DNA from 4 places in the Geobacillus sp. FSL W8-1251 genome. Region 1 is predicted to be linked to each of the others. Evidence: predicted binding sites of a transcription regulator. Region 1 holds the regulator's gene; each other region holds the start of a gene.
What was found. The regulator Rex, encoded in region 1, represses fermentation and respiration genes when NADH is low (regulators of the CRP and FNR family bind a similar motif). The targets are predictions, from matches to a motif close to TTGTGAAATATTTCACAA.
Positions count from the first base shown of each region.

Region 1 (6,051 bases):
AGAAGTACCAGGAGAAACTCCAAGCCAATGTCGATCGGCTGATTGCCCAGATCGAGGTGATCGTGGAAGAAGAAAAGGCGGAAGACATCGACCCTTCGCCGGCCTTTACGTCAGAAGAAATCCGAAAGAAAACCGAGGAGTGGGAAAAACGGTTGGAGGCCGAGCCGGACAACCAACCGTTGAAGAAGGCCATCAAGAAGATGAAGGAGGACTACTTGCCCCGCAGTGAAAAGTATGAACACCAACTCCATGTATGCGGGGATCGCAACAGCTATTCCAAGACCGATGTGGATGCCACCTTCATGCGGTTGAAGGAGGATCACATGCGAAACGGCCAGCTCAAGCCGGCCTATAACGTACAGGTGGGTTCTTCCGGCCAATTTATTTTGGGGTATTCCCTTCATCAGAGGCCGGGCGACACTCGTTGTCTTCTCCCGCATTTGGAGACCGTTCGAGAGAAGTACGGCGTGGAACCCGAACGTTTGATCGCTGACGCGGCTTATGGCTCGGAAGAGAACTACGTGAAGCTGGAAGAGAAGCACATATCGGCCTTGATCAAGTACCATACGTATGAGAAGGAGAACACGCGCAAGGTCAAGAAAAATCCGCATCATCAGCAGAATTGGACCTATGTGGAAGAAGAAGACGTTTGGATTTGCGCCAATGGGAAAAAGCTGGTTCGCACCGGAACTTCGAAACAGACCACGGAATCAGGATACACCTCGGTCACCCGACACTACCAATGCCATGAATGCGAAGGATGTCCGTTCCGTTCGGCCTGCACGACTTCCAAGTATGGACGAACCACGCAATGGAACCCCATCTATCATGAACAAAAACAGAAAGCCCGCGAACGGTTGGAGAGTGAAGAAGGGCAAGCCCGATACCGCCAACGCCAAACCGACATTGAGAGTGTATTTGGGCAAATCAAACAAAATCGCGGGTTTCGTCGCTTTGTCCTGCGAGGCCTCCAAAAAGTTTCCATCGAATGGGGGCTGGTTTGTGCTGCCCACAATCTTCTCAAAAAAGCCGCTAGGGACAAGCAATTGTCCTTGGTGGCGTAAATGAGGGGGAGAACAGAGTCGGAATTTTGTTCCGTTTGGTAAAATATACAAAAACCAGAGAGGGCTGACTCCAAAAGTCCGCTTTTTGGCGGACTTTTGGGTCAGCCCCTTTTTGCCTGGCGCCGTATGAACCGTCCTCTTGATGCTGCCCTCAATATGGATCGCCGCTTCCTTCCTCCGCCGCTAATTGCGCCTTTCGATAGCCGATTTTGGCAACCCAGATGCTCCCCTCATACAAAAGCGTCAGTGGAATCATGACGATCACTTGCGACAACACATCCGGCGGCGTAATGGCGGCCGCTAAAATAAGCAGCGCCAAATACGCATACTTGCGGATGCGAACAAGAAGCTGCGGCGTAATAAGCCCTAAGCGGGTGAAAAACAGGACAACAATCGGCAGCTGAAACACGATGCCAAACGGCAGCACGAGCTGCAGCAAAAACTGAAAATATTCATTAATGCCGATCATCTGTTGAATGCCGAGCCGTTCCGCCAGCTGATTCATAAACCGGACGACAAATGGAAACAAGACGAAATACGCAAAACCAACCCCGGCTAAAAATAGAATGATCGATGCTGGAATGTAGCTGAGCGTTGCTTTCCGCTCTTTTTCATACAGCCCCGGACTGACAAACGCCCAAATTTGATACAACAGCACCGGAGCAGTCAGTACAGCGGCGATGACAAAGGCAAACTGAAAATACACTTTAATCGGATCGGTGAGGCGGAACGCGTTCATCGTCAGCTGTTTCGCTTCCGCAGTGTGCTGCAAATACACAATGACGTCATCGACAAAAAAGAAGCTGGCTACAAGCGCCGCAACGAAAAAGAGAAGCACGATGATCAGCCGTTTCCGCAGCTCTCCGAGGTGTTCATACACGGACATTTCTTTGTCATTCATCGTTTCCCCATCCTGCCTTGTCATCGGTCGGTTTTTGTTTCTTCGTCATCAGCGAGCCCTTTTGTGGCGTCTTTAAACTCGCGAAGCGACTGGCCGAACGACCGCCCCAACTCCGGCAGCTTTTTCGTGCCAAACAGCAACAAAATGACAAGAACGAGCAACAAATATTTCATGTGTTGTTCTCTCCTTTTTACGATGGCGATGGATAGTTTTTCAAAAAATAGACGAGCGACTGCAGCTCAATGGCTAAATCGATATGATGGACACGAATATGGTTCGGCACGTTCAACCGCGCCGGAGTAAAGTTTAAAATGCCTTTAATTCCTTGCGCGACAAGGCGGTCGGTCAGCGCTTGAGCCGCGGCGGCCGGCACGGTTAAAATCGCGATCGGAATGTCGCCGCGAAGCCGCTCCTCCAGCTCATCGAGATGATAGACCGGCACCCCGCCGACTGTCGTTCCGACCTTCCGTTCATCGACATCAAACGCCATGACAATTTTCGTGTTGTTATTTTTCGAAAAGTTGTAGTTTAAAAAGGCGGTGCCTAAATTGCCGACGCCAAACAAGGCGACTTCGGTCACCTCATCCTCTTCAAGCGTCTGGCGGAAAAACGACAACAAATAATTGACATTATACCCGTATCCTTTTTTGCCGAGCGCGCCAAAATACGAAAAGTCGCGGCGAATTGTCGCCGGATCGACTTTCACCGCCTCGCTCAGCTCGGCGGAGGACACGCGCTGCTTCCCTGAGGCATGTAAATTTTTCAAAAACCGATAGTATAACGGCAGACGCTTGGCAGTCGCCTGCGGGATTTTCGGTTGTTCGTTGCTCATCGTTTCATCCCCCAGCTAATCGGTTTTCCGTCGATAATGGCCGGACTTCCCGCCCGTTTTTTCGACCAAATACGTTGGACCGATCGTCATTCCTTTATCGAGCGATTTGCACATGTCGTACACAGTCAATGCGCATACCGAAGCCGCCGTCAGCGCTTCCATCTCCACTCCTGTGCTCCCTTTCGTTTTGACCGTCACGGTAATCACAAGTTTATACGCTTCCGCCTCTTTTTCCCAAGCAAAGGCAATATCGACGCCTTTTAACATAAGCGGATGGCACATCGGAATAAGATCGGCCGTTTTTTTCGCCGCCATGACCCCGGCCACCTGGGCTACCGCCAGCACATCACCTTTCTCAATGGCATTGTTCGTCATCTTTTCGTAAATCTCTTCATTGACGGTGACGCTCGTTCTCGCCACCGCTATCCTGATCGTATCTTCCTTGTGTGTAATGTCGACCATTTTCGCCCGGCCTTGTTCATTGAAATGCGTAAACGATGACAAGACAATCTCCTCCATTTATCACTATACACCATTTTTCGTTATCTGTCTTTGACCGTTTTCGCGACTTACGTTAAACTATTCGCGAGGTGACGGACATGATCATTTTGCAAGTGAATGGACTCACGAAATATTTTGGCGCTGACCTTATTTTATCGAATATAAAACTAGAAATACAGTCCCGCGCCCGCATTGCTCTTGTCGGCCGCAACGGCGCAGGCAAATCGACGCTGCTGAAGATCATCGCCGGCGAACTTTCTTCCGACAGCGGTGAAATCATCAAGCCAAGCCATATCAAAATCGGCTATTTGGCGCAAAACAGCGGGCTCGACTCGTCACGCTCCATTTGGGACGAGATGCTGGACGTATTCGCGCCGCTCCGGGCGATCGAAGCGCAGCTGGCAGAGCTCGGCGCCCAGCTTGGCGACCCGGATCTGCTCGCCGATCCGTCCCGCTACGAAAAAACGCTTCAAGCGTATGACAACTTGCAAGAGCAATACAAAGAACAAGGGGGCTATCAGTATGAAGCCGACATCCGCTCTGTTTTGCACGGGCTGCAATTTTCGTCATACGATTACCAAACAACGCCCGTTTCCTCGCTAAGCGGCGGACAGCGGACGCGGCTCGCCCTTGGAAAACTGCTGTTGGCCAAGCCGGACTTGCTTATTTTAGACGAGCCGACGAACCATTTGGACCTCGATACGCTCACATGGCTCGAGCAATATTTACAGGCATACCCCGGCGCCGTTCTGCTCGTTTCCCATGACCGCTACTTTTTGGACAAAGTCGTCACCGAAGTGTACGAGCTGTCCAACGCGACGCTTAAGCGGTATAGCGGCAATTACAGCCGCTATTTGGAGCTTCGGGCCGAGCAATACGAACAAGAGCTAAAACGATACGAAAAGCAACAGGAGGAAATCGCCCGCCTCGAAGACTTCATCCGGCGCAACATCGCCCGCGCCTCGACAACGAAACGGGCGCAAAGCCGGCGAAAGCAGCTCGAAAAAATGGAGCGGCTTGAACGCCCGGCCGGAGATGAAAAATCAGCTTCTTTTTCTTTTGCGATTGAGCGGCCGAGCGGCCATGAGGTGCTCACCGCAGAGCAATTGACCGCCGGCTATCGCGAAGGCGCACCGGTCATCCGCCAAATCAGCTTTCGCATCACACGGGGGGAGAGTGTCGCCTTGGTCGGACCAAACGGCATCGGCAAGTCGACATTGTTGAAGACGATCGCCGGAAAGCTCCCAGTCCAATCCGGAAAGCTCCGGTACGGTGCAAATGTGAAAATCGGCTATTACGACCAAAACCAGGCGGAACTGTCGACAAACAAACGAGTGCTCGACGAGTTGTGGGACGCCTACCCGGACAAAACCGAAAAAGAAATTCGCACCGTGCTCGGCAACTTTTTGTTTTCCGGCGACGACGTCTTAAAACCGGTTTCCGCCTTAAGCGGCGGAGAGAAAGCACGCCTGGCGCTCGCCAAACTCATGCTGCAAAAAGCCAACGTTCTCTTGTTGGATGAACCGACCAACCATCTCGACCTTGACAGCAAAGAGATGCTCGAGCAGGCGCTTGTCGACTATCCGGGAACGATCTTGTTCGTCTCCCACGACCGCTATTTCATTAATCGCATCGCGACAAAGCTGTTTGAACTCTCGGGCGATGGGCTTGTCGAATATTTAGGAGACTATGACTATTACGTGGCGAAAAAAGAAGAAATGCGCGAATTGGCGCGCCTGGACTCCCACCCGCCCGCATCACCGGACAGCGGCGAAACAGCCAAATCCACATACGAGCAAGAAAAAGAGGAAAAAAGACGACAGCGCCAACGGCAGCGCCGTCTGGAAGAGATCGAAGCCGAGATCGCCGCACTGGAAGCACAAATCGCTGAAACCGAGCAGCAGCTGTGCGACCCGTCTGTATACGGCGATTATGAAACCGTGCAGCAGCTCACGCAAGAAAACGAAAAGCGGAAACAGCAGCTTGAAACGTTATTGGCCGAGTGGGAACAGCTCTACGCCTCGTTTTGAGCCAATCCGCTGCCAGGGAACGCCAACACGGGCATCTAGCGGCTTCATGTGCACTGCTCGTGCGCATCACCGCGCCAGGCCGATCACAGGCCAAACTCATTTAGCAGCCTTTTGCCTTGTTCATGAAAGCTGCTTCTTAGGTGAAGGACGATGACTGACAAGAGGGTGTCCCCAAAGGATTGGAACACCCTCTTTCGTTGCATATATATGCTTGCTGTTTCTGCCGCACTAGACGTGCGCCTATCTTGAAGGCAGGCGACCTTTTAGGTCAGCCCCGTTTTTGTGTTAATCACATTATACACAAAGAAATCCACACTTTTCTGTGCAAAACAGAAGTTATTCACCGACTTTTCCACATTATCCACAACCAATCCCTTTCCTCATATGAAAAAATGATTGTGTATTGCACTCCTCGCCGTTATCATGTTTTTTTTACTTTCCCACATTGTCCACAACCTATGGATAAAAATATGCACAACAAGTCCCCACCCGACGGCCGTTCCGCTTGCCAAACAAAAAAGAGCAGACCACCTGCCCTAAGCGATCCGCTCTATGAAATCCCCAACCTCCTAGAAGGCCGGTGACAAACTGCTGTCACGAGCAAATCAACGGCATTTCGCCAAAAAAGAAGGCTGATTCCACAGTTTTTCTCTAATTGAGAAACAAGTGGAGCTAGCAGTATTTTGTACTAAATCACCGACCTTCTAGACAAGCGGCAAGCTT
Region 1 covers NZ_JBBOUF010000001.1:1,388,081-1,394,131, forward strand. The annotation lists gene NSS88_RS07245 (IS1182 family transposase) at 1-1,064, shown strand, start outside; gene tatC (twin-arginine translocase subunit TatC) at 1,216-1,965, opposite strand; gene tatA (twin-arginine translocase TatA/TatE family subunit) at 1,986-2,138, opposite strand; gene NSS88_RS07260 (redox-sensing transcriptional repressor Rex) at 2,156-2,797, opposite strand; gene moaC (cyclic pyranopterin monophosphate synthase MoaC) at 2,813-3,301, opposite strand; gene abc-f (ribosomal protection-like ABC-F family protein) at 3,397-5,328, shown strand; gene tsaD (tRNA (adenosine(37)-N6)-threonylcarbamoyltransferase complex transferase subunit TsaD) at 6,033-6,051, opposite strand, start outside.

Region 2 (6,051 bases), 1.3 Mb from region 1:
CGCACACCGGTCCAGCTCCGCTTTCAGTTGGCGTTTGTACAATTTCGCCTTTTCCTGCCCCCCTTCCGCGAAGCGGTAGTACACAACTTCTTGGTACTTCATGCCTTCTTTTTTCTGCTTGACTTGCTTTAAAATGCCGTCTTCAATCAAATCGTGGAGCGCTTTGTACACTTCGGAATGGTTCGGCTGGTAGCCGAACGGTTTAAACTCTTGGCGCAGCAGATCAAGCAGCTTCAGTCCATACAACCGTTCTTGTTCCGTTAACGTGATTAAATACAGTTTTAAAAACGCACGTTGTTTTAACAGAAAACCGCTGGGCGTCCGTTTTTCTCCCATAGGCTTTTTCCCTCCTTCCCTACGGATGAAATTTCGCTCTTTGGGCGGCCAAATCCTGCTTATCTTCATTATACCATGCGGGAAAGGAAAAATCCTCTCCCGCTTGGGTTCAATAAAACACGATCGTTTTGTTTCCGTGGATGATGACCCGGTCTTCCAAATGCCATTTGAGCGCCCGGGCGAGCACGGTTTTTTCGATCAGGCGGCCGATCCGCTTTAAATCGTCGGGATGGTGGCGGTGGTCCACGCGGGCGACGTCTTGCTCGATGATCGGCCCTTCATCCAAATCGTCGGTGACGTAGTGCGATGTGGCGCCGATCAATTTGACGCCGCGCTCATACGCCCGCTCATACGGACGCGCGCCAATAAAGGCGGGCAAAAATGAGTGGTGGATGTTGATGATCCGTCCCGGGAATTCAGCGACAAACGCCGGCGACAAAATTTGCATGTAGCGGGCAAGCACGATGGTGTCGATCTGATAGTCGCGAAGCAGACGGATTTGTTCGGCTTCGGCGTCCGCTTTCGTTTCTTTCGTCACCGGAATATGCACATAAGGGATGCCAAATGACTCGACCGTCTCGCGCAAGTCGGGGTGGTTGCTGATGACAAGGGCGATGTCGGCGATCAGCTCTCCCGCCTGCCATTGCCAAAGAAGTTCAAGCAGACAATGCTCAGCTTTGGAGACAAAAATCGCGATTCGCCGAATGTCGTTGTGCAGCCGAAGCTGCCAACGCATCTGAAATTCAGCGGCGATCGGGGCAAAGGCCGCTTCGATCTGGTCTTTTCGTTCCGTGATGTTCGGGCAGTCAAACTCCAAACGGAGGAAGAACGTACCCCCTTTCGGATCGGTCGAGTATTGGCTTGATTCGACGATATTGGCGCCTTGCTCATACAAGAAGGACGTGACCGCAGCGACAATACCTGGACGATCCGGACAGGAAATGAGCAGGCGGGCGCGATCTTCATAGCCTTGCAAAAATGATTGCCAGCGATGTTGGCGAAATGTCGTCATGTTGTTCTCTCCCTTTTCTTTCCGTCGTTTGGTTTTCATCATACAAAAAAATCATCCGCTTGCCAACTGCACGGTCCATCTTTTTTGCAAGAAAAGCCGCCTTTGCCCCTGCGGCGGAAGGGGCGATATTCAAAAGAACATCTCCCCTCGAATAAAATGGCAGATCAAAGGGTGTCTCGTTATGTAGGAGACACCCTTTGGTCTGCCCGTGATCAGTCTTTCGTCAAATCGCCGGCCGGGCCGAAAAATTCGTAATGGATGCGTTCTTCCGGCACGCCCCACTCTGCTAAGGCGCGGTAGACCGTTTTCATAAATGGCACCGGGCCGCAGAAATAAAAGTCAGCGTCGCGAGTCGGAATGACCGTTTTCATCCAAGCAAGGTCGATCCGTCCTTCTTTGCCGAAATGCGGATGACGGCGGTCGTCTTCAGACGGCGATTCGTAACAGAGATGGTAGGCAAACGACGGGCGTTTGGCCAATGCCCGCAACTCTTCGTCAAAGGCTTGCACGCGGCCGTTTAGGGCAGCTTGAAGAAACGTCACCGGACGATTCGGCTGACGAATGGCCAATGTATTCGCCATGCTTAAAAGCGGAGTGACCCCAACGCCGCCGCTGATCAGCACAACCGGCGTTTCGTGTGTCAAGTCGAGCGTAAACTCGCCGGCTGGAGCGCTTAACTCGACGACATCGCCTTCGTGAATGTGGTCATGCAAATAGTTCGACACGATGCCGGCTGGTTTTTCCGCTGTTGCTGCTTCCCGTTTGACACTGATGCGGTAATACCCTTTGCCGGGGGCGTCCGATAAGCTGTATTGGCGAATGTGCGTATACGTTTCACCAGGGATGTCCAGTTTTACGCTCACGTATTGACCTGGTAAATAGTCGCTGATGGCGTCGCCGTCTTCCGGCTCGAAATAAAACGACGTGATGACGTCGCTTTCCTTCACCTTTTTTGTGACGACAAAGCGGCGGAAACCGCGCCAGCCGCCGTGCTTGGCCGCAGCTTCATCGTAGAGCTCCTTCTCGACTTGAATGAAAACAGCGGCAATGGCTTCATACGCTGCCGCCCAAGCCGTTATCACGTCATCAGTGGCAGCGTCGCCGAGCACGTCTTTGATCGCTAGCAGCAAGTGCCTTCCGACAATCGGGTATTGTTCCGGTTTAACGCCTAAACTCCGGTGTTTATGGCCGATTTGCCGCACGACCGGCAAAATGGCGTCCAATTGATCGATATAGCGCGCTGCCGCGTACACGGCTGCCGCCAAGGCGCGTTGCTGCCGCCCTTGTTTTTGGTTGGCATGGTTGAAAATATTCAACAATTCTGGATGGTTCGAAAACATCAATTGGTAAAACCGTTTGGTAATCTGTTCGCCGTGCTGCTCCAACATCGGTACGGTCGATTTGACGATTTCAATCGTTTTTGGGTGCAAAGCCGTTGTCTTAGCCATGTTTCATCTCCTCTCATAAAACATGTATTTTAAATACATGTTTTATTCAATCATACGCATAGTGAAAAAGCAACATTTCAAATACATCTTTAATAAATTGTTCACAATTCCCTCGCACAGACAGGTGTGATACAATGGAAGCAACCATCTTGTCTAAAGGTTGTGGATGACCATGCAGCTGACGAACTATACAGAATATGCGTTGCGTGTGCTGCTGTTTTTAGGAACGCTCGATGAAGGCGAAAAAACAAATATCAAAGAAATTTCCACTGCGTTTTCCCTCTCTGAGCATCATTTAAGCAAAATCGTCCATGAGCTCGGCAAGCTTGGCTACATCGAAACGATCCGCGGACGCAACGGCGGGATTCGCCTGGCGAAACGGCCGGAGGAGATTGTCATCGGTGCGGTCGTTCGCGAGACGGAAGACAATTTGTCGCTTGTGGAGTGCTTCGCCGCTCACGGTAATGAATGCGTGCTGACGCCTTCATGCCGGCTCCGTTTTGCGCTTCGCGAGGCGTTAGAAGCGTTTTTGCGTGTGCTCGATGCGTATACGCTCGCTGATTTGCTTGAAAACCGTACGTCGCTTCGTGCTTTGCTTGGAAAGCGGCGCGATCGATAGACACTCTCCGGCCGGGTGCCGGGGAGTGTTATTTTTTGCCGAACAGGCACACTATAAGCAAGCATCGCCGCATGAAGGGAGACGGAACGATGGAATCATACGATGTCGTGGTCGTCGCCCGCCGTCTCAGTTTATGATGGAAACGAAAGGAGGAGGAAAAGATGCGAAAACGATGGATGATGCCGCTTGCCGCCATTTGCGCGTTAGCGGTCAGCCTTTGTGCCGGCTGCGGCGGCCAAGACGAGGAGCGGCCGGAAAAACGCAACCAGTCGTCGAACATGGGCGGCGGGATGAACACGTCCGGCACCGGCCGATCACATCCCCTTTGTTTGCCACAAGACGAAGAATATATTAAGATTAGAAAGGTGTGAAAACATCTGCATGACTAAAGGAGGTCACAATGAAACACGAAGGAAGCGCTTTACCCCCTTACTTGCATATGGACAACGGAGAGCTTTGGCTCACCGAAGATGACCGCGACAATTTGAAAATTAGCTACCGGATCAAAGAGGTGATCTTTGCCGAGCCATCCGAGTATCAGCATGTCATGATTTTGGATTCGTATGATTTTGGCCGCATGCTCGTACTGGACGGCGTCGTGCAAACGACCTCGATTGACGGCCATATTTATAATGAGATGATTTCGCACGTGCCGCTTCAGTTTCATCCGGAAGCCAAACGGGCGCTGATCATCGGCGGGGGAGACTGCGGGGCAGCCAGAGAAACGGCTAAGTATGCCCGCCTCGAGGCGATCGAGATGGTGGAAATTGATGAGAAGGTCGTCCGGGCGTGCAAAGAACATTTGCCGGCCGTCTCCGGCAATTTGTCCGACCCGCGCGTCCACTTCATTTATGGCGACGGTGTCGCCTTTGTGCGCGGAAAGGAACGCGAGTACGACGTCATCATGATCGACTCCTCCGACCCGGTCGGCCCGGCTGAGGCGCTGTTTTCACCGGAGTTTTATGCCAACGTGCACCGGGCATTAAAAGAGGACGGGCTCATGGTGTGCCAAAGCCAGTCGCCCATTTTCCATCTCGATATTTTGAAGCGGACATACCGCAACATTCGCGAATTGTTCCCGCATGTGCTCGTGTACACGGCGGTTGTGCCGACGTACCCGGGCGGATTGTGGAGCTTTACAATCGGCTCGAAACGGCCGCTTGAGCTGCCGAAGCAAACAGCGATTCCCGAAGATACAAAATACGTCAATGACGCTGTATTCCGCCAATGCTTCGCGTTGCCTTCCTTTTTGCGCGCTGCGCTGGAGGCAGAGAACGAAAACACGGGAAAATGACCGTTAAAAAACCGCTGTCCCTCGCATTTAGGGACAGCGGTTTCGATTTGTCTGGAAAACACACGTTGAATGTTCTTGAGTCAACCTGCATTGGTTGGCTGCTTAGGCGTCAGCTTTTGCGCGCGTTCGACTGCCGGCAAGCGCCCGCTTGGCGAGCCACGCGATCGTCAAGTCGTCAGCCGGCGGGTTATGGAGTCCGGCGCGCACGTCGCGGTAATAGCGCCCAAGCGGACTATCAGCATACAAACTTTGTCCCACGACGATGCGCATCGCCCAATCGACAACCTCGAGCGCGGTATTCGTCGCAATGAACTTGGCGGTTGCCAGTTCCTCTTTCATTTCATGACGTTTGTCAGGGTATCGATCCCATAAATCGGCGATGCTATACAGAAAATGACGGGCGTGAACGAGGCGCCACTCCATCTCGGCGATTTTCCGCTGCACCTCCGGCGTCGAGGCGATCGGCTGCGACAACGTGTTCGGTTGGTACGTTTGGGCAAAGCGGAGCGCCTCATTGCGGGCGGCGATGGCGATCCCTAAGTAGCATGCCGGAACATGCAAAAGCCATCCTTGTGCCGGTGCTGCACCGACCGGTTTCTCCAGCATCTCCACGAGCGCTTCCGGTTCAACCTCGACGCCATCAAGGATGAGGTCATCGCTGCGCGTCGCCTTCATGCCGAGCGTGTGCCATGTCGGCTCAATGCGAAGCCCCGAGGTTTTCATCGGGACAAGAAATTCGCCGACCTCGCCGCTGCTGTCAATCGTGGCGGAAATTAGCACGTAATCGAGTGCCGGCGCCAATGACGCAAACGCTTTTCGCCCATGAAGCACCCAGCGGCCGTTGCGGAAACAAGCGGTTGTTGTTGGTTTTCCCCCGCGCGCCGGGCTGCCGGTTGCCCGTTCAGAATGGGCGCTGTTTATCAACACATGGCGTTCCGTGATCTCGCTGGCCAGGCGGATGAGCACCGCTTCCGGCCAGCGGCGCAGCAAATACAGGCGCATGACAATGCTTAAATGCCAACCGAGTGACAAGGCGGTGGCGCCGTCGCCTTGGGCCAGCGTCTCTTGCACGAGCACGAGCTCGTACAGCGAGGCCCCGCCGCCTCCGTATTCGGCCGGGACGGTCAACGACAGAAATCCGGCTTCTTTTAACAGAGCGAAGTTGGCAAACGGAAACTCGGCCCGCTCATCATAATGCGCCGCGCGGGCGGCAAACTGTTCGGCGAGGCGCCATGCCCGGCGGTGAAGCTCTTCTTCCCGTTCGGTCCGCACAAGCAGATGGTACAATTCGTTCATCGTTCTCCCCTTCTTTTTTCCAGGATGCCTCTATTGTACCGGTTTT
Region 2 covers NZ_JBBOUF010000001.1:96,474-102,524, reverse strand. The annotation lists gene NSS88_RS00505 (helix-turn-helix transcriptional regulator) at 1-336, opposite strand, end outside; gene purU (formyltetrahydrofolate deformylase) at 446-1,348, opposite strand; gene NSS88_RS00495 (hypothetical protein) at 1,299-1,481, opposite strand; gene hmpA (NO-inducible flavohemoprotein) at 1,561-2,796, opposite strand; gene nsrR (nitric oxide-sensing transcriptional repressor NsrR) at 2,969-3,415, shown strand; gene NSS88_RS00480 (hypothetical protein) at 3,577-3,786, shown strand; gene speE (polyamine aminopropyltransferase) at 3,816-4,709, shown strand; gene NSS88_RS00470 (acyl-CoA dehydrogenase family protein) at 4,812-6,005, opposite strand.
Region 2: nsrR (nitric oxide-sensing transcriptional repressor NsrR) is a predicted target of Rex. The motif match lies at 2,886-2,903, and genes of this name have one in related genera.

Region 3 (6,051 bases), 280 kb from region 1:
CAGCCGCCGGTGGAGGCCGCGGGGAAAAAGGTGACGGTGATTGAGGATTACAAAACGAAAGAGCGGACGAACACGTTGACCGGCGAAAAAACGGCCATTGATTTGCCGACATCCAATGTGCTCAAGTATATCTTGGAGGATGGCTCGTGGTTTTGTCTGCGTCCATCAGGGACGGAGCCGAAAATGAAGGCGTACTTCGGCGTCAAAGGGACGTCGCTGGAGGACAGCGAAGAAAAACTAGTCCGCTTAACAGAAGCTGTCATGCGGCGCGTAAAGGATGTGCTCAGCACCGTTTCTCCTTCTTATGCGCAATGATCAGCACAATCTGCGGGGAATTGGCATCAGCCAATTCCCCGTTCGTCTTAGAGTAAAACTGCGCGTACTGCTCGACTCCCATTTTTTGTTCGCTCACTTCAAGCGCATGGTCAATATAGCGAAGCAAGGCGTGCAACCGCTCCTGGATGACGGAGTAATCATGTTCAAAATTATAAGCGTGGAGAAACTTTTCGATTTTTTTCGACAAAATATCATCAGGCGTACGCACCATTAAAATGAGCAAATTGTCCCATTCGGAGCGATGCGTGTAATAGAGCGCCTTATCATAGTCGACGGTGTTCAAGCGGCATGCCTCCTTTATCAAGAAGGAGTCATTGTTAGTGTATGACGGCGGGGCGTTTTGTTGCCCTGTAAATGTTGCGACAGAAGGCAAAATATAAATTGTAACCGAAATGAAAACGAAAAAGGAAAAATAAATGTTGCAATTTTGTGACAAGGATAGTATCCTCAAAATAATGGGATGATGAGAATGAACAAACGGCACGAAGGGCAAGAAATCATCAACATGTGCAAATGGATGGCGTCAGTGGGATTGATTGTCGGAGTTGTACTGTTTTTGCTTATTTTTATCGCAAGCGCTTACAACAAAGACTATTTCTTGACGATCATCAGTCTCGGCATTATCGGGACCTCGATGTTTATGTTCGTATTCGGCCTGTTTATGGGTCTGCTGACGGAAACGTACCATCGCGGCCCGCGCGAGAACGTATAGCGCGCATAGAGAATGAAAAACACCGGAGATTACCTCGGTGTTTTTCGCTTTTGCTGGATGTACCAATAGAAGATGGCGAAACCAAGAGCGACCAAAAAGACTGGAAATAAGAATGGACGGTAGGCATGGATGTACTGCTTGACGGCCATCCAGCGGCTTTCAAAATAGGAGCCGATCGTCAAAAAGACAGCGACCCACACCATCGCCCCGCTGTAGGCGAACAAAGCAAACTTTCTCCAACGGTAGGCGTTCATGCCGGCCCAAAAGGCGGCGAGATGCCGAACGCCGGGGATGAAATAGCAAATGAACAATACCGCTGGGCCGAGCTTCGAAAAAAGCGCTTTTGTTTGCTCGAGCCGTTTTTCTGTAAGATGGAGCTTGGGACCGAATTTATGCAAAAACGGTAGCCCGAGCGTAATCCCTAGCATATAGCTGAGCGAGATGCCAATGATGGCTCCAAGCCAGCAGGAAAGAAAAGCGAGCGGATACGAAAACGCCCCCGTTGAAACGCGGTAACCGGCATATGTCAACAGCAGCTCGTCGGGGATCGGCAGCCCAACAATGCCGAGCATCAGCGCAACCATAATGCCGATGTAGCCGAAGTGTTCGATAAGATAATGCAAATAGTGCTGCAAATGACCACCACGCTTTGCCGCGATTTCTTGTATATGACCATTATAAACCAACGGTCCACAAATGAAAATGGGGCGCTGCGCGTTCATGCCAAACGATGGAACGTATCAAAACACCGTTTCCCTCATACATTGTGATAAGAGGAAAAAGGGGGGGAGATGGATGCGGCAGGACGAGCTGAAAGAGTTGGAACGGGCGATTGCGGAAATTACGGAAATTGCGGAAGGATTTGGCCTTGATTTTTATCCAATGCGTTATGAAATTTGCCCGGCGGACATTCTTTATACGTTTGGTGCCTATGGGATGCCGACGCGATTTTCCCACTGGAGCTTTGGGAAACAGTTTTACAAAATGAAGCTTCATTATGATTTAGGGTTAAGCAAAATTTACGAGCTCATCATCAATTCGGACCCTTGCTACGCGTTTTTGCTCGATACGAATACGATCATCCAAAATAAGCTGATCGTCGCCCATGTGTTGGCCCACAGCGACTTTTTCAAAAACAACGTCCGCTTCAGCAACACGAAGCGCGATATGGTGGAAAGCATGGCGGCGACAGCGGAGCGGATCAAGCATTATGAACATCAATACGGAAAATTGGAAGTGGAAAAATTTTTGGATGCCGTCTTGGCCATTCAGGAGCATATCGATCCCTCGCTCCTGCGGCCGAAGCTGTCATGGACGTGGGAAGATACGGAAGTGTACGAAGAGGAGGAGCCTCCGAAAACATCGACGCCGTACGACGATTTATGGTCGCTTGACGAGCGAGACAAACTGAAAACGCCGCCGCGAAAAAAACGGCGCAAGTTTCCGCCGCAACCGGAAAAAGATGTGCTATTGTTCATTGAAGAATACAGCCGCGAACTGGAGGATTGGCAACGCGACATTTTAACGATGATGCGCGAGGAAATGCTTTATTTTTGGCCGCAGCTGGAGACGAAAATCATGAACGAAGGATGGGCGACGTATTGGCATCAGCGCATTTTGCGCGAGATGGATTTGACGAGCGATGAGGCGATTGAATTTGCGAAACTGAACGCCAACGTCGTGCAACCGTCGCGCACTGGCATCAATCCGTATTATTTAGGACTGAAAATTTTTGAAGACATTGAAGAGCGGTGGAACAACCCGACTGAGGAGATGAAAAAATACGGCGTCAAGCCGGGGTCGGGGAGGGCGAAAATTTTTGAAGTGCGCGAACTCGAATCCGACATTTCGTTTTTGCGCAACTATTTAACGAAAGAGCTCGTTATGCGCGAAGATATGTATTTGTTCCAAAAACAGGGGAAAGAATATAAAATCGTCGACAAAAACTGGGATCATATCCGCGACCAACTCGTCAGCATGCGGGTAAACGGCGGATTCCCGTATATCACGGTCAATGACGGCGATTATATGCGCAACGGAGAGTTGTATTTGAAGCATTGGTATGAAGGAATCGAACTCGATCTGAAGTATTTAGAAAAAGTGCTCCCATACATTTATCAGTTGTGGGGCCGTCCGGTCCATATGGAGACGGTCGTCGAGGAAAAGCCGATGTTGTTTACGTATGACGGGAAAACGGTGCATCGGAAATATTTATAACATGAGGGCAGGGATCTCCTGCTTTTTTTGTTTGTCACGATGAATATGTGAAAAAATGACACAAATTATTCAAAATCATGCCGGATAGCGTCCCCGATTTTATGAAATAATATGGAGTGGATAATTTGTGATGATTGTCACAAATTCTTCACCACTGTTTGTTCGCTCGGGGGGGGGTAGATATGTGGAAGCGGCATGAAAAAACGCTTGTGTTCGTTAGCTTTGCTGTTGCGGCTGTTGTCTTGCTTTCCTTGATTGGTCGCTTGTTTTCATAAGGGGGGATGAATCGTGAACGGTTACGATCCGGTGCTGCTTAGCCGTATTTTGACGGGATTGACGCTGACGGTCCACATCATTTATGCCACGATCGGCGTCGGGGTTCCACTGATGATCGCCATTGCCCAGTGGGTTGGGATTCGCAAAAATGATATGCATTACATCTTACTCGCTCGCCGCTGGACGCGCGGTTTTGTCATCACCGTAGCGGTCGGCGTGGTGACAGGAACAGCGATCGGCTTGCAGCTGTCGCTTTTATGGCCGAACTTTATGCAGCTGGCTGGCCAAGTGATCAGCTTGCCGCTGTTCATGGAGACGTTCGCCTTCTTTTTTGAAGCCATTTTCCTCGGCATTTATTTGTATACATGGGATCGGTTCGAAAATCAGAAAAAACATTTGCTTTTGCTTATCCCGGTGGCAATCGGGTCTTCAGCATCAGCCATGTTTATTACGATGGTGAACGCGTTTATGAATACGCCGCAAGGGTTTGAATTTAAAAACGGCGAGCTTGTCAACATCGATCCAATCGCGGCTATGTTCAACCCAGCGATGCCGACGAAAGTCGCCCATGTGCTGGCGACTTCGTATATGACGTCAGCATTCGTGCTTGCTTCGATCGCCGCTTGGCATTTATGGAAAGGCAATCGTCACATTTATCATCGCAAGGCACTTCATTTAATGATGAAAACAGCTTTTATTTTTTCGGTAGCCAGTGTATTGATTGGCGACTTATCGGGCAAATTTTTAGCCGAATACCAGCCAGAAAAGCTGGCGGCCGCTGAATGGCATTTTGAAACGAGCTCCCACGCGCCGCTCGTGTTGTTTGGCATGCTGACAGAGGATGGCGAGGTGAAGTATGCCATTAAAATCCCATATGCGTTAAGCATTTTGGCGCACAACCACCCGGGGGCGGTTGTGACCGGGCTGAACGAATTTCCGGAAGATGAACGCCCACCACTGTACATTCATTACTTATTCGATGTGATGGTCACGATCGGGGTGTTTTTAATGGTTGTCGCAGCCGCGTATTGGCTCGGATCGATTTTCCGCTGGAAGTGGACGGCGAAAAAGTGGTTTTTTGGACTGCTGGTGGCGGGAGGGCCGCTGGCGATGGTTGCGATTGAGGCGGGATGGTACTTAGCGGAAGTCGGGCGGCAGCCGTGGATTTTGCGTGGCTATATGAAAACGGCGGAAGGAGCGACATCGTCGGCGCATGTGGATACGATGCTTGTGTTGTTTTGCCTTTTGTATATGGTGTTAGTAATTGCGAGCGCAATAGTGCTCATCCGTATGTTCCGCCGCAACCCGGTTGAACGGGAGCTGGCAGAGCGGGCCAATAATGGGGAGGTGGCGCCATGACGCTCGAAGTCATTGGCATTTCGGTGTTATGGCTGTTTTTGTTCGGGTACATTATCGTTGGCTCGATTGATTTCGGGGCTGGGTTTTTCAGCGCCTATAGCCATTGGGCAAACAAACAGCATATTTTGCACCGCATCATTCAGCGCTATCTTTCCCCTGTATGGGAAGTGACGAACGTCTTTCTTGTCTTTTTCTTTGTCGGCATTGTCGGCTTTTTTCCGAAAACGGCGTATTATTACGGTTCTATTTTGCTTGTCCCGGCGAGCATCTCCATCATTTTGTTAGCTATTCGCGGCTCGTACTATGCGTTTCATACGTATGGGGGGACGGAACGGAACTGGTATTTAATCGCTTATGGATTGACGGGGTTGTTTATTCCGGCCTCCCTGTCCATCGTGTTGACGATTTCTGAAGGCGGGTTTGTGGAGGTAGGCGCCTCAGGCGTTACGCTGGATTATGGGAAGCTGTTTGCAAGCCCGTTGTCATGGAGCATTGTGCTGCTCAGTGTGACGAGCGTTCTTTACATTTCTGCCGTTTTCTTAACGTACTATGCGGACGAGGCCAAGGATGAACGGGCGCGGGCGCTGTTGCGCCGCTACGCTCTTCTTTGGAGCGGGCCGACGATGTTGTCAGCGCTGCTCATTATTTACCAGCTCCGCTACCATAATCCCGAGCATTACGCCAACCTATGGAATGTGGCGTGGATGCTGGTCATTTCCTTTTTGTGTTTTGTCATTACCGTTTGGCTGCTTTGGCGGCAGCGGCGGTTCGGCTGGGCGTTTATTGCGCTGGTGTTTCAATACGCGTTCGCCTTTTACGCCTATGGCATTTCACATTATCCGTATTTGTTATACCCGTATTTGACGATTTATGACGGGTTTACGAATGAGACGATGGCTATGGCGTTGATCGTCGCGTTTATTGCCGGCCTCCTGTTATTAATTCCGTCACTTTATTTGCTTATGCGCCTCTTTGTGTTTAACAAGGCGTACGTTAAAGGAAAATGGGAAGGGGGAAAAGGATAATGCAAACATTTTTGATCATGTATGCGCCGATGATCATCGTCGCCCTGTCGATCATCGCCGCGTTTTGGGCTGGTTTGAAAGATGTGCACGTAGATAAGTAAACACAATTTCAGCGTCTTGGTAATG
Region 3 covers NZ_JBBOUF010000001.1:1,104,908-1,110,958, reverse strand. The annotation lists gene NSS88_RS05825 (phospho-sugar mutase) at 1-315, shown strand, start outside; partial or broken gene NSS88_RS05820 (YhdB family protein) at 365-619, opposite strand; gene NSS88_RS05815 (hypothetical protein) at 800-1,048, shown strand; gene NSS88_RS05810 (DedA family protein) at 1,078-1,683, opposite strand; gene NSS88_RS05805 (SpoVR family protein) at 1,844-3,265, shown strand; gene NSS88_RS05800 (cytochrome ubiquinol oxidase subunit I) at 3,554-4,900, shown strand; gene NSS88_RS05795 (cytochrome d ubiquinol oxidase subunit II) at 4,897-5,925, shown strand; gene cydS (cytochrome bd oxidase small subunit CydS) at 5,925-6,026, shown strand.
Region 3: NSS88_RS05800 (cytochrome ubiquinol oxidase subunit I) is a predicted target of Rex. The motif match lies at 3,391-3,408, and genes of this name have one in related genera.

Region 4 (6,051 bases), 450 kb from region 1:
AAGCGGAACAACTCCGCGCCGCTGTACCCCGTCGCCCCGATAATGGCTACGTTCATCATGTTCCCCCTCACCCGTATGCCTCATGTAGTTCTCATTATAATACTGTATAAAAATAAAATCAAATGTATATTTAATAATTTTCAAGGATTTTTTTCTTGCCCCTCCCTCCGTCTATGGGAAACGAATACCGATTTGTCCCGGCAGCCAAGGTGCATCCTTGACTCCATCGCCCTCATGTTCTTGGGATGCAAAGACTTTCACAAACGATTCCACCGATGTTCAACAAGTTTTTTAATCTTTCCACTATCCTTATATTGACTTCCCTCTTTTTTCCTGTAAACTTTTATATAGCGATACATTTTACGTAAGGTTGTGATCGGATGAACGAGATGGAATCTCGTGAATGGCAGAAGTGGCTTACACCGCTTGGGCGCGATCTTCGCCTTGAGAAGGGAACGTACTTGTTTCAAGAAGGGGAAAAAGCAGACGATATTTACTATATCCAATCGGGGAAAATCCAAATCAGCAAAATGGACATGGACGGACAGGAGCTCGCGCTGCGCATTTGCAGCGAGGGCGATTTGATCGGCGAGCTGACACTGTTTTGCCCTGGCGCCCGCTACATGCTGACGGCGAAAGTGCTGGAAGACGGCGTCGTTTCCGCCATTAAGCGCGAGACGCTCGAACAAGAACTTGCCAACAATCCGACGCTGGCGATCGAGTTGATGAAATGGATGAGCCTCCATTTCCGCAAAACGCAGACGAAATTCCGCGACTTGATTTTACACGGCAAAAAAGGAGCGCTCTATTCAACGCTCATCCGTTTGTGCAACAGCTACGGCGTCATGAAAGAAGACGGCATTTTGATCGACGTGCCGCTGACGAACCAAGAGCTCGCCAACTTTTGCGGCACCTCCCGTGAAGTCGTCAACCGCATGCTCGGCGATTTGCGGAAAAAAGGCGTCATCTCCGTGCAAAAAGGCAAAATCCGCGTCCACGACCTGCAATACTTGCGCGACCAAATCGCCTGCGAAGGCTGCCCGCCCGAGCTGTGCAGCATCGACTGACGGGCGGGTGCGGAAAAAAAAGGAGCTCCTTTTTAATGGTTGGTTGCACTTTCATTTTAAGGGGATCCTCATGCAAGGGCTATTTTTATGCTTGTTTGAGTTTATCTAGCACCACGGGTAATATGCTATACCTCCTGAGCCGTCTGATCGACCGTATCGGACGTTTTGTGGGACGTAAATAAGGAAGAGCTTCATGATCATCAAGTATTTTCCGTTGAAGTAAAATAAGAAGGCGCCCTCAGACGCCTTCTTTTTAATCTACTTTTTAATCTACTTTTAACACGACGCGGCCGTTAATTTGCCCTTTTAACATACGATCGAATACGTCGTTAATGTTTTCAAGCGGTTGCACTTCGACAATTGTTTTTACTTTTCCTTCTGCTGCAAACTGAAGTGCCTCTTGTAAGTCTTTGCGCGTACCAACGATAGAACCAATAATTTTTACTCCATTTAATACTGTATCGAAAATTGGAATAGGTATTTCTTCCGGCGGTAATCCGACGAGTACGCAAGCACCACCGCGACGAATGGATTTGTAGGCTGATTCGAACGCGGCTTTTGAAACAGCTGTGACGACAGTCGCATGCACACCGCCCACTTTTTCTTTTATCCATTGTGCTGCATCATCATGTTTCGGATTGACGACAAGATCTGCACCAAGTTGTTTAGCAAGCTCAAGTTTTTCATCACCTAAATCGACAGCAACGACGTTTAACCCCATCGCCTTTGCGTATTGGACTGCGACATGTCCAAGTCCGCCGATACCGTAAATGGCTACCCATTCACCTGGTTTTGCGCCTGTTACTTTGAGCGCTTTATATGTTGTTACACCAGCGCAAAAGATTGGAGCGGCTTCTTCAAACGATAAGTTATCAGGAATTTTTACGACATAATCGGCTGCAGCACGGCAATATTCAGCATAACCACCATCGACGGAATAGCCAGCGTTTTGTTGATGTTCGCATAATGTTTCTTGTCCGCTTAAGCAATAGTCACAATGACCGCACGCCGAATAAAGCCAAGGGATACCTACGCGATCTCCAACTTTTAAATGTGTTACCCCAGGACCTACTTCTTCAATTACACCGACGCCTTCATGGCCAGGAATGAGAGGCAGTTTAGGCTTTACAGGCCAGTCGCCATGTGCGGCATGCAAGTCTGTATGGCATACCCCACACGCTTTGATGCGCACTAATACTTCCCCGTATGAGATCTTAGGTTTTTCCACTTCTTTCACTTGTAACGGCTTTTTAAATTGTTCCACAACTGCAGCTTTCATGATTATAATCCTCCTTCTAGGCAAAAAGGGACTTTTTGATCTGTACATATGTAGTGTAGCATACATTTAACTTGTGAAAAATATCGCAAATAAAATATTCACAAAAATGAAAAATATTTTTGGATAAAAAGTTAAAAATTTGGTTCGGGAGTTGACATCATATAAAGTTTCTGTTCTAGTCATATAGTGTAAATGGATTTACGTCAAATTTTTGGACACAAAAAAGTTAATTTTTTACTAAGTTCCTGCCCCTTTAAGAGTGGGGAGCGATGACGCTTGACATGGAGCCTCTGCGGGCATGATTCTACTGCCGAGAAGCCAGATGTTACAACATCAGCATCGCCAAACAAGGCTATCATGCCCGCCACTCCATGTAAAGCGGGTGCACAATCTTAATACAACCCGTGGTGCTAGATAAACTTGAGCAAGCATAAAAATAGCCCTTGCTGGCGGATCTCCTGTAGAATGAAAGTGCGACCTGCCATTCGAAAGGAGAATCCCCATGCAAGAGCACTTTCATTTTACTACAGATCGAGCCAAGATTCAAAAGCAATATGCCGCCATTTTCGTTTTTGTTTCTGCTCAACTTTCATGCATTCAGGTGCATCTTCATCGTCGAAATCGCCATTTGGTCAAGCAAGAGGACGCTGTCATCATCGCCATTCATCTTTTAGGAAAGCTGCTCGGTTTTACATCCGAACGGGCATGGCATCGTTTTGTCACGGGAAATTTGTTCACAAACGGCTCGTTTCTTGAACGCTCCCGATACAACCGCCGTTGCCGGGCGCTTGGTTTCGCCATCAAATGGATCCGTCATGAGCTGGCAAAACGCGGTCAACATCATGCCTATGCCGTCGTGGACAGCTTGCCGCTCCCGTTGTGCCATACGGCAAGAATGCATCGCGTCAAACGGTTTCAAGAGATCGCCGACATCGGGTATTGCGCTTCCAAAAAGCAATGGTACTACGGGTTGAAGCTGCACCTTCAAGTGACCGATCAAGGGCTGCCAATGGGGTATGTGGTGACGGAAGCATCTTGCCACGATCGAATCGCAGCCGAAAGCGTGATGACCCAAATTCCCCACCCGTATAACTTTGGGGACAAAGGATTCATTAGCCGTGACTTGCAAAAAAGGCTGTACGAAGAATACCAAATGGCGCTTTGGACTCCGTCTCGAAAAAACCAGAAACATCGTGCGTCTGAGACATGGGAGCAGTGGATCCAACAAAAACGCAAAGTGATCGAGACGGTGTTCTCGGTTCTGGTTGACCACTATCGCATCACGGGGATCCGAGCCAATTCGATTATCGGATTTGAAGTGGCACTAGACGGTATATTGTTAGCTTATTCCCTGGTTACACTTGGGCTAGTTGAGCGCTAAAGCTCAACTAGCACCACGGGTACAACGATATTTCGTTTGAAAAGATTCCACGCAATCCAGTGTGTGAGTAACCGCCTTCTTTATAAGAAGCGGTTCTCTTATACAACATATTTGCTCAATATTTCACAAAACTGACACACACAAACAGGCTTACCCCCGTTATAATGTGAATGTGAAAACAATCATATTTTTATTTTCAATTAACTTGTGAAAAACTTCACAAGGACAATACAGGAGGGGAAGGGTCTTATATGGCTGTTGATGAAAAAGTATTAGACCAAAAGAAAGAAGTTACAAAAATGATCGATACGCTCGTCGCGAATGCGCAAAAAGCGTTAAAAGCGTTTCGTGATTACGATCAAGAAGCGATTGATCATATCGTCAAGCAAATGGCGTTAGCTGGACTTGACAAACATATGTATTTAGCGAAGTTAGCGATTGAAGAAACAAAACGTGGCGTGTATGAAGATAAAATCATTAAAAACATTTTTGCGACAGAATACATTTATCATAACATCAAATATGATAAAACCGTCGGCGTTATTCGCGAAAATGAACAAGAAGGTATTATTGAAATTGCTGAGCCTGTTGGAGTCATCGCTGGGGTTACACCAGTAACAAACCCAACATCAACAACGATGTTTAAAGCGCTTATTTCAATCAAGACGCGCAATCCAATCATTTTTGCGTTCCATCCGTCCGCGCAAAAATGCAGCAGTGAAGCGGCACGCATTTTACGTGATGCAGCGATTGCGGCCGGTGCGCCAGAACATTGTATTCAATGGATCGAAACACCTTCCGTTGAAGCAACGCAACAACTTATGCATCACCCTGGTGTTTCGCTTATTCTTGCGACAGGTGGAGCAGGCATGGTCAAAGCAGCATATAGCTCAGGAAAACCAGCATTAGGGGTTGGACCTGGTAACGTACCTTGTTATATTGAAAAAACAGCAAATATTAAACGCGCGGTGAACGACCTTATTCTTTCAAAAACGTTTGATAACGGAATGATTTGTGCATCTGAACAAGCGGTCATTATTGATAAAGAAATATATGATGCGGTGAAAAACGAAATGATCGCAAACAAATGTTACTTTTTAAATGAAGAAGAAAAGAAAAAAGTCGAAAAGCTTGTCATTAATGAAAATACGTGTGCAGTAAACCCGAATATCGTCGGTAAACCAGCATATGAAATTGCAAAAATGGCCGGTGTGGACGTTCCAGTTGATACGAAAATTCTTGTCGCAGAATTAAAAAGCGTCGGTCCGCAAGAGCCGCTTTCTCGTGAAAAATTAAGTCCTGTATTGGCGTGCTATAAGGTGAATAGCACAGAAGAAGGGTTAAAACGAGCAGAAGAAATGCTTGAATTTGGTGGACTTGGCCACTCCGCTGTCATTCATTCAGAAAATCAAGACGTCATTCTTGAATTCGGTAAGCGAATGAAAGCAGGACGAATCATCTCTAATGCACCATCTTCACAAGGAGCGATCGGGGACATTTACAACGCATACATTCCGTCATTGACGCTCGGTTGCGGTACGTTTGGAGGCAACTCCGTTTCGACAAACGTGGGTGCGACACACTTAATTAATATTAAAAAATTAGCGAGAAGGAATGTAAACATGCAATGGTTTAAAGTTCCACCAAAAATTTATTTTGAAAAACATGCGACACAATATTTAGCGAAAATGCCAAACATCTCACGTGCCTTTATCGTTACAGACCCAGGTATGGTGAAGCTCGGCTATGTCGATAAAGTGTTATACTATTTGCGTAAACGTCCAGATTATGTGCATTGCGAAATTTTCTCAGAAGTTGAACCAGATCCATCAATTGAAACAGTGATGAAAGGTGCCGACATGATGCATGCGTTCCAGCCAGACGTCATCATCGCGCTCGGCGGTGGTTCGGCGATGGACGCGGCGAAAGCGATGTGGCTGTTCTATGAACATCCAAATACCGACTTTAATGGCTTAAAACAAAAGTTTTTAGATATTCGTAAACGCGTATTTAAATATCCAAAACTCGGTCAAAAAGCGCAATTTGTCGCGATTCCAACAACATCTGGTACAGGTTCAGAAGTGACATCGTTTGCGGTCATTACAGATAAGAAAAATAACGTCAAATATCCGCTTGCTGACTACGAGTTAACACCAGATGTCGCCATCGTTGACCCACAATTCGTCATGACGATGCCAAAACATATTACAGCGGATACAGGTATGGACGTATTAACACATGCGATTGAAGCGTACGTATCGAACATGGCAAACGACTACACAGACGGATTAGCACTAAAAGCCATTCAACTCGTCTTTGAATAT
Region 4 covers NZ_JBBOUF010000001.1:937,766-943,816, forward strand. The annotation lists gene argC (N-acetyl-gamma-glutamyl-phosphate reductase) at 1-56, opposite strand, end outside; gene NSS88_RS04810 (Crp/Fnr family transcriptional regulator) at 381-1,067, shown strand; gene adhP (alcohol dehydrogenase AdhP) at 1,333-2,346, opposite strand; gene NSS88_RS04820 (IS982 family transposase) at 2,849-3,727, shown strand; gene adhE (bifunctional acetaldehyde-CoA/alcohol dehydrogenase) at 3,979-6,051, shown strand, end outside.
Region 4: adhE (bifunctional acetaldehyde-CoA/alcohol dehydrogenase) is a predicted target of Rex. The motif match lies at 3,933-3,950, and genes of this name have one in related genera.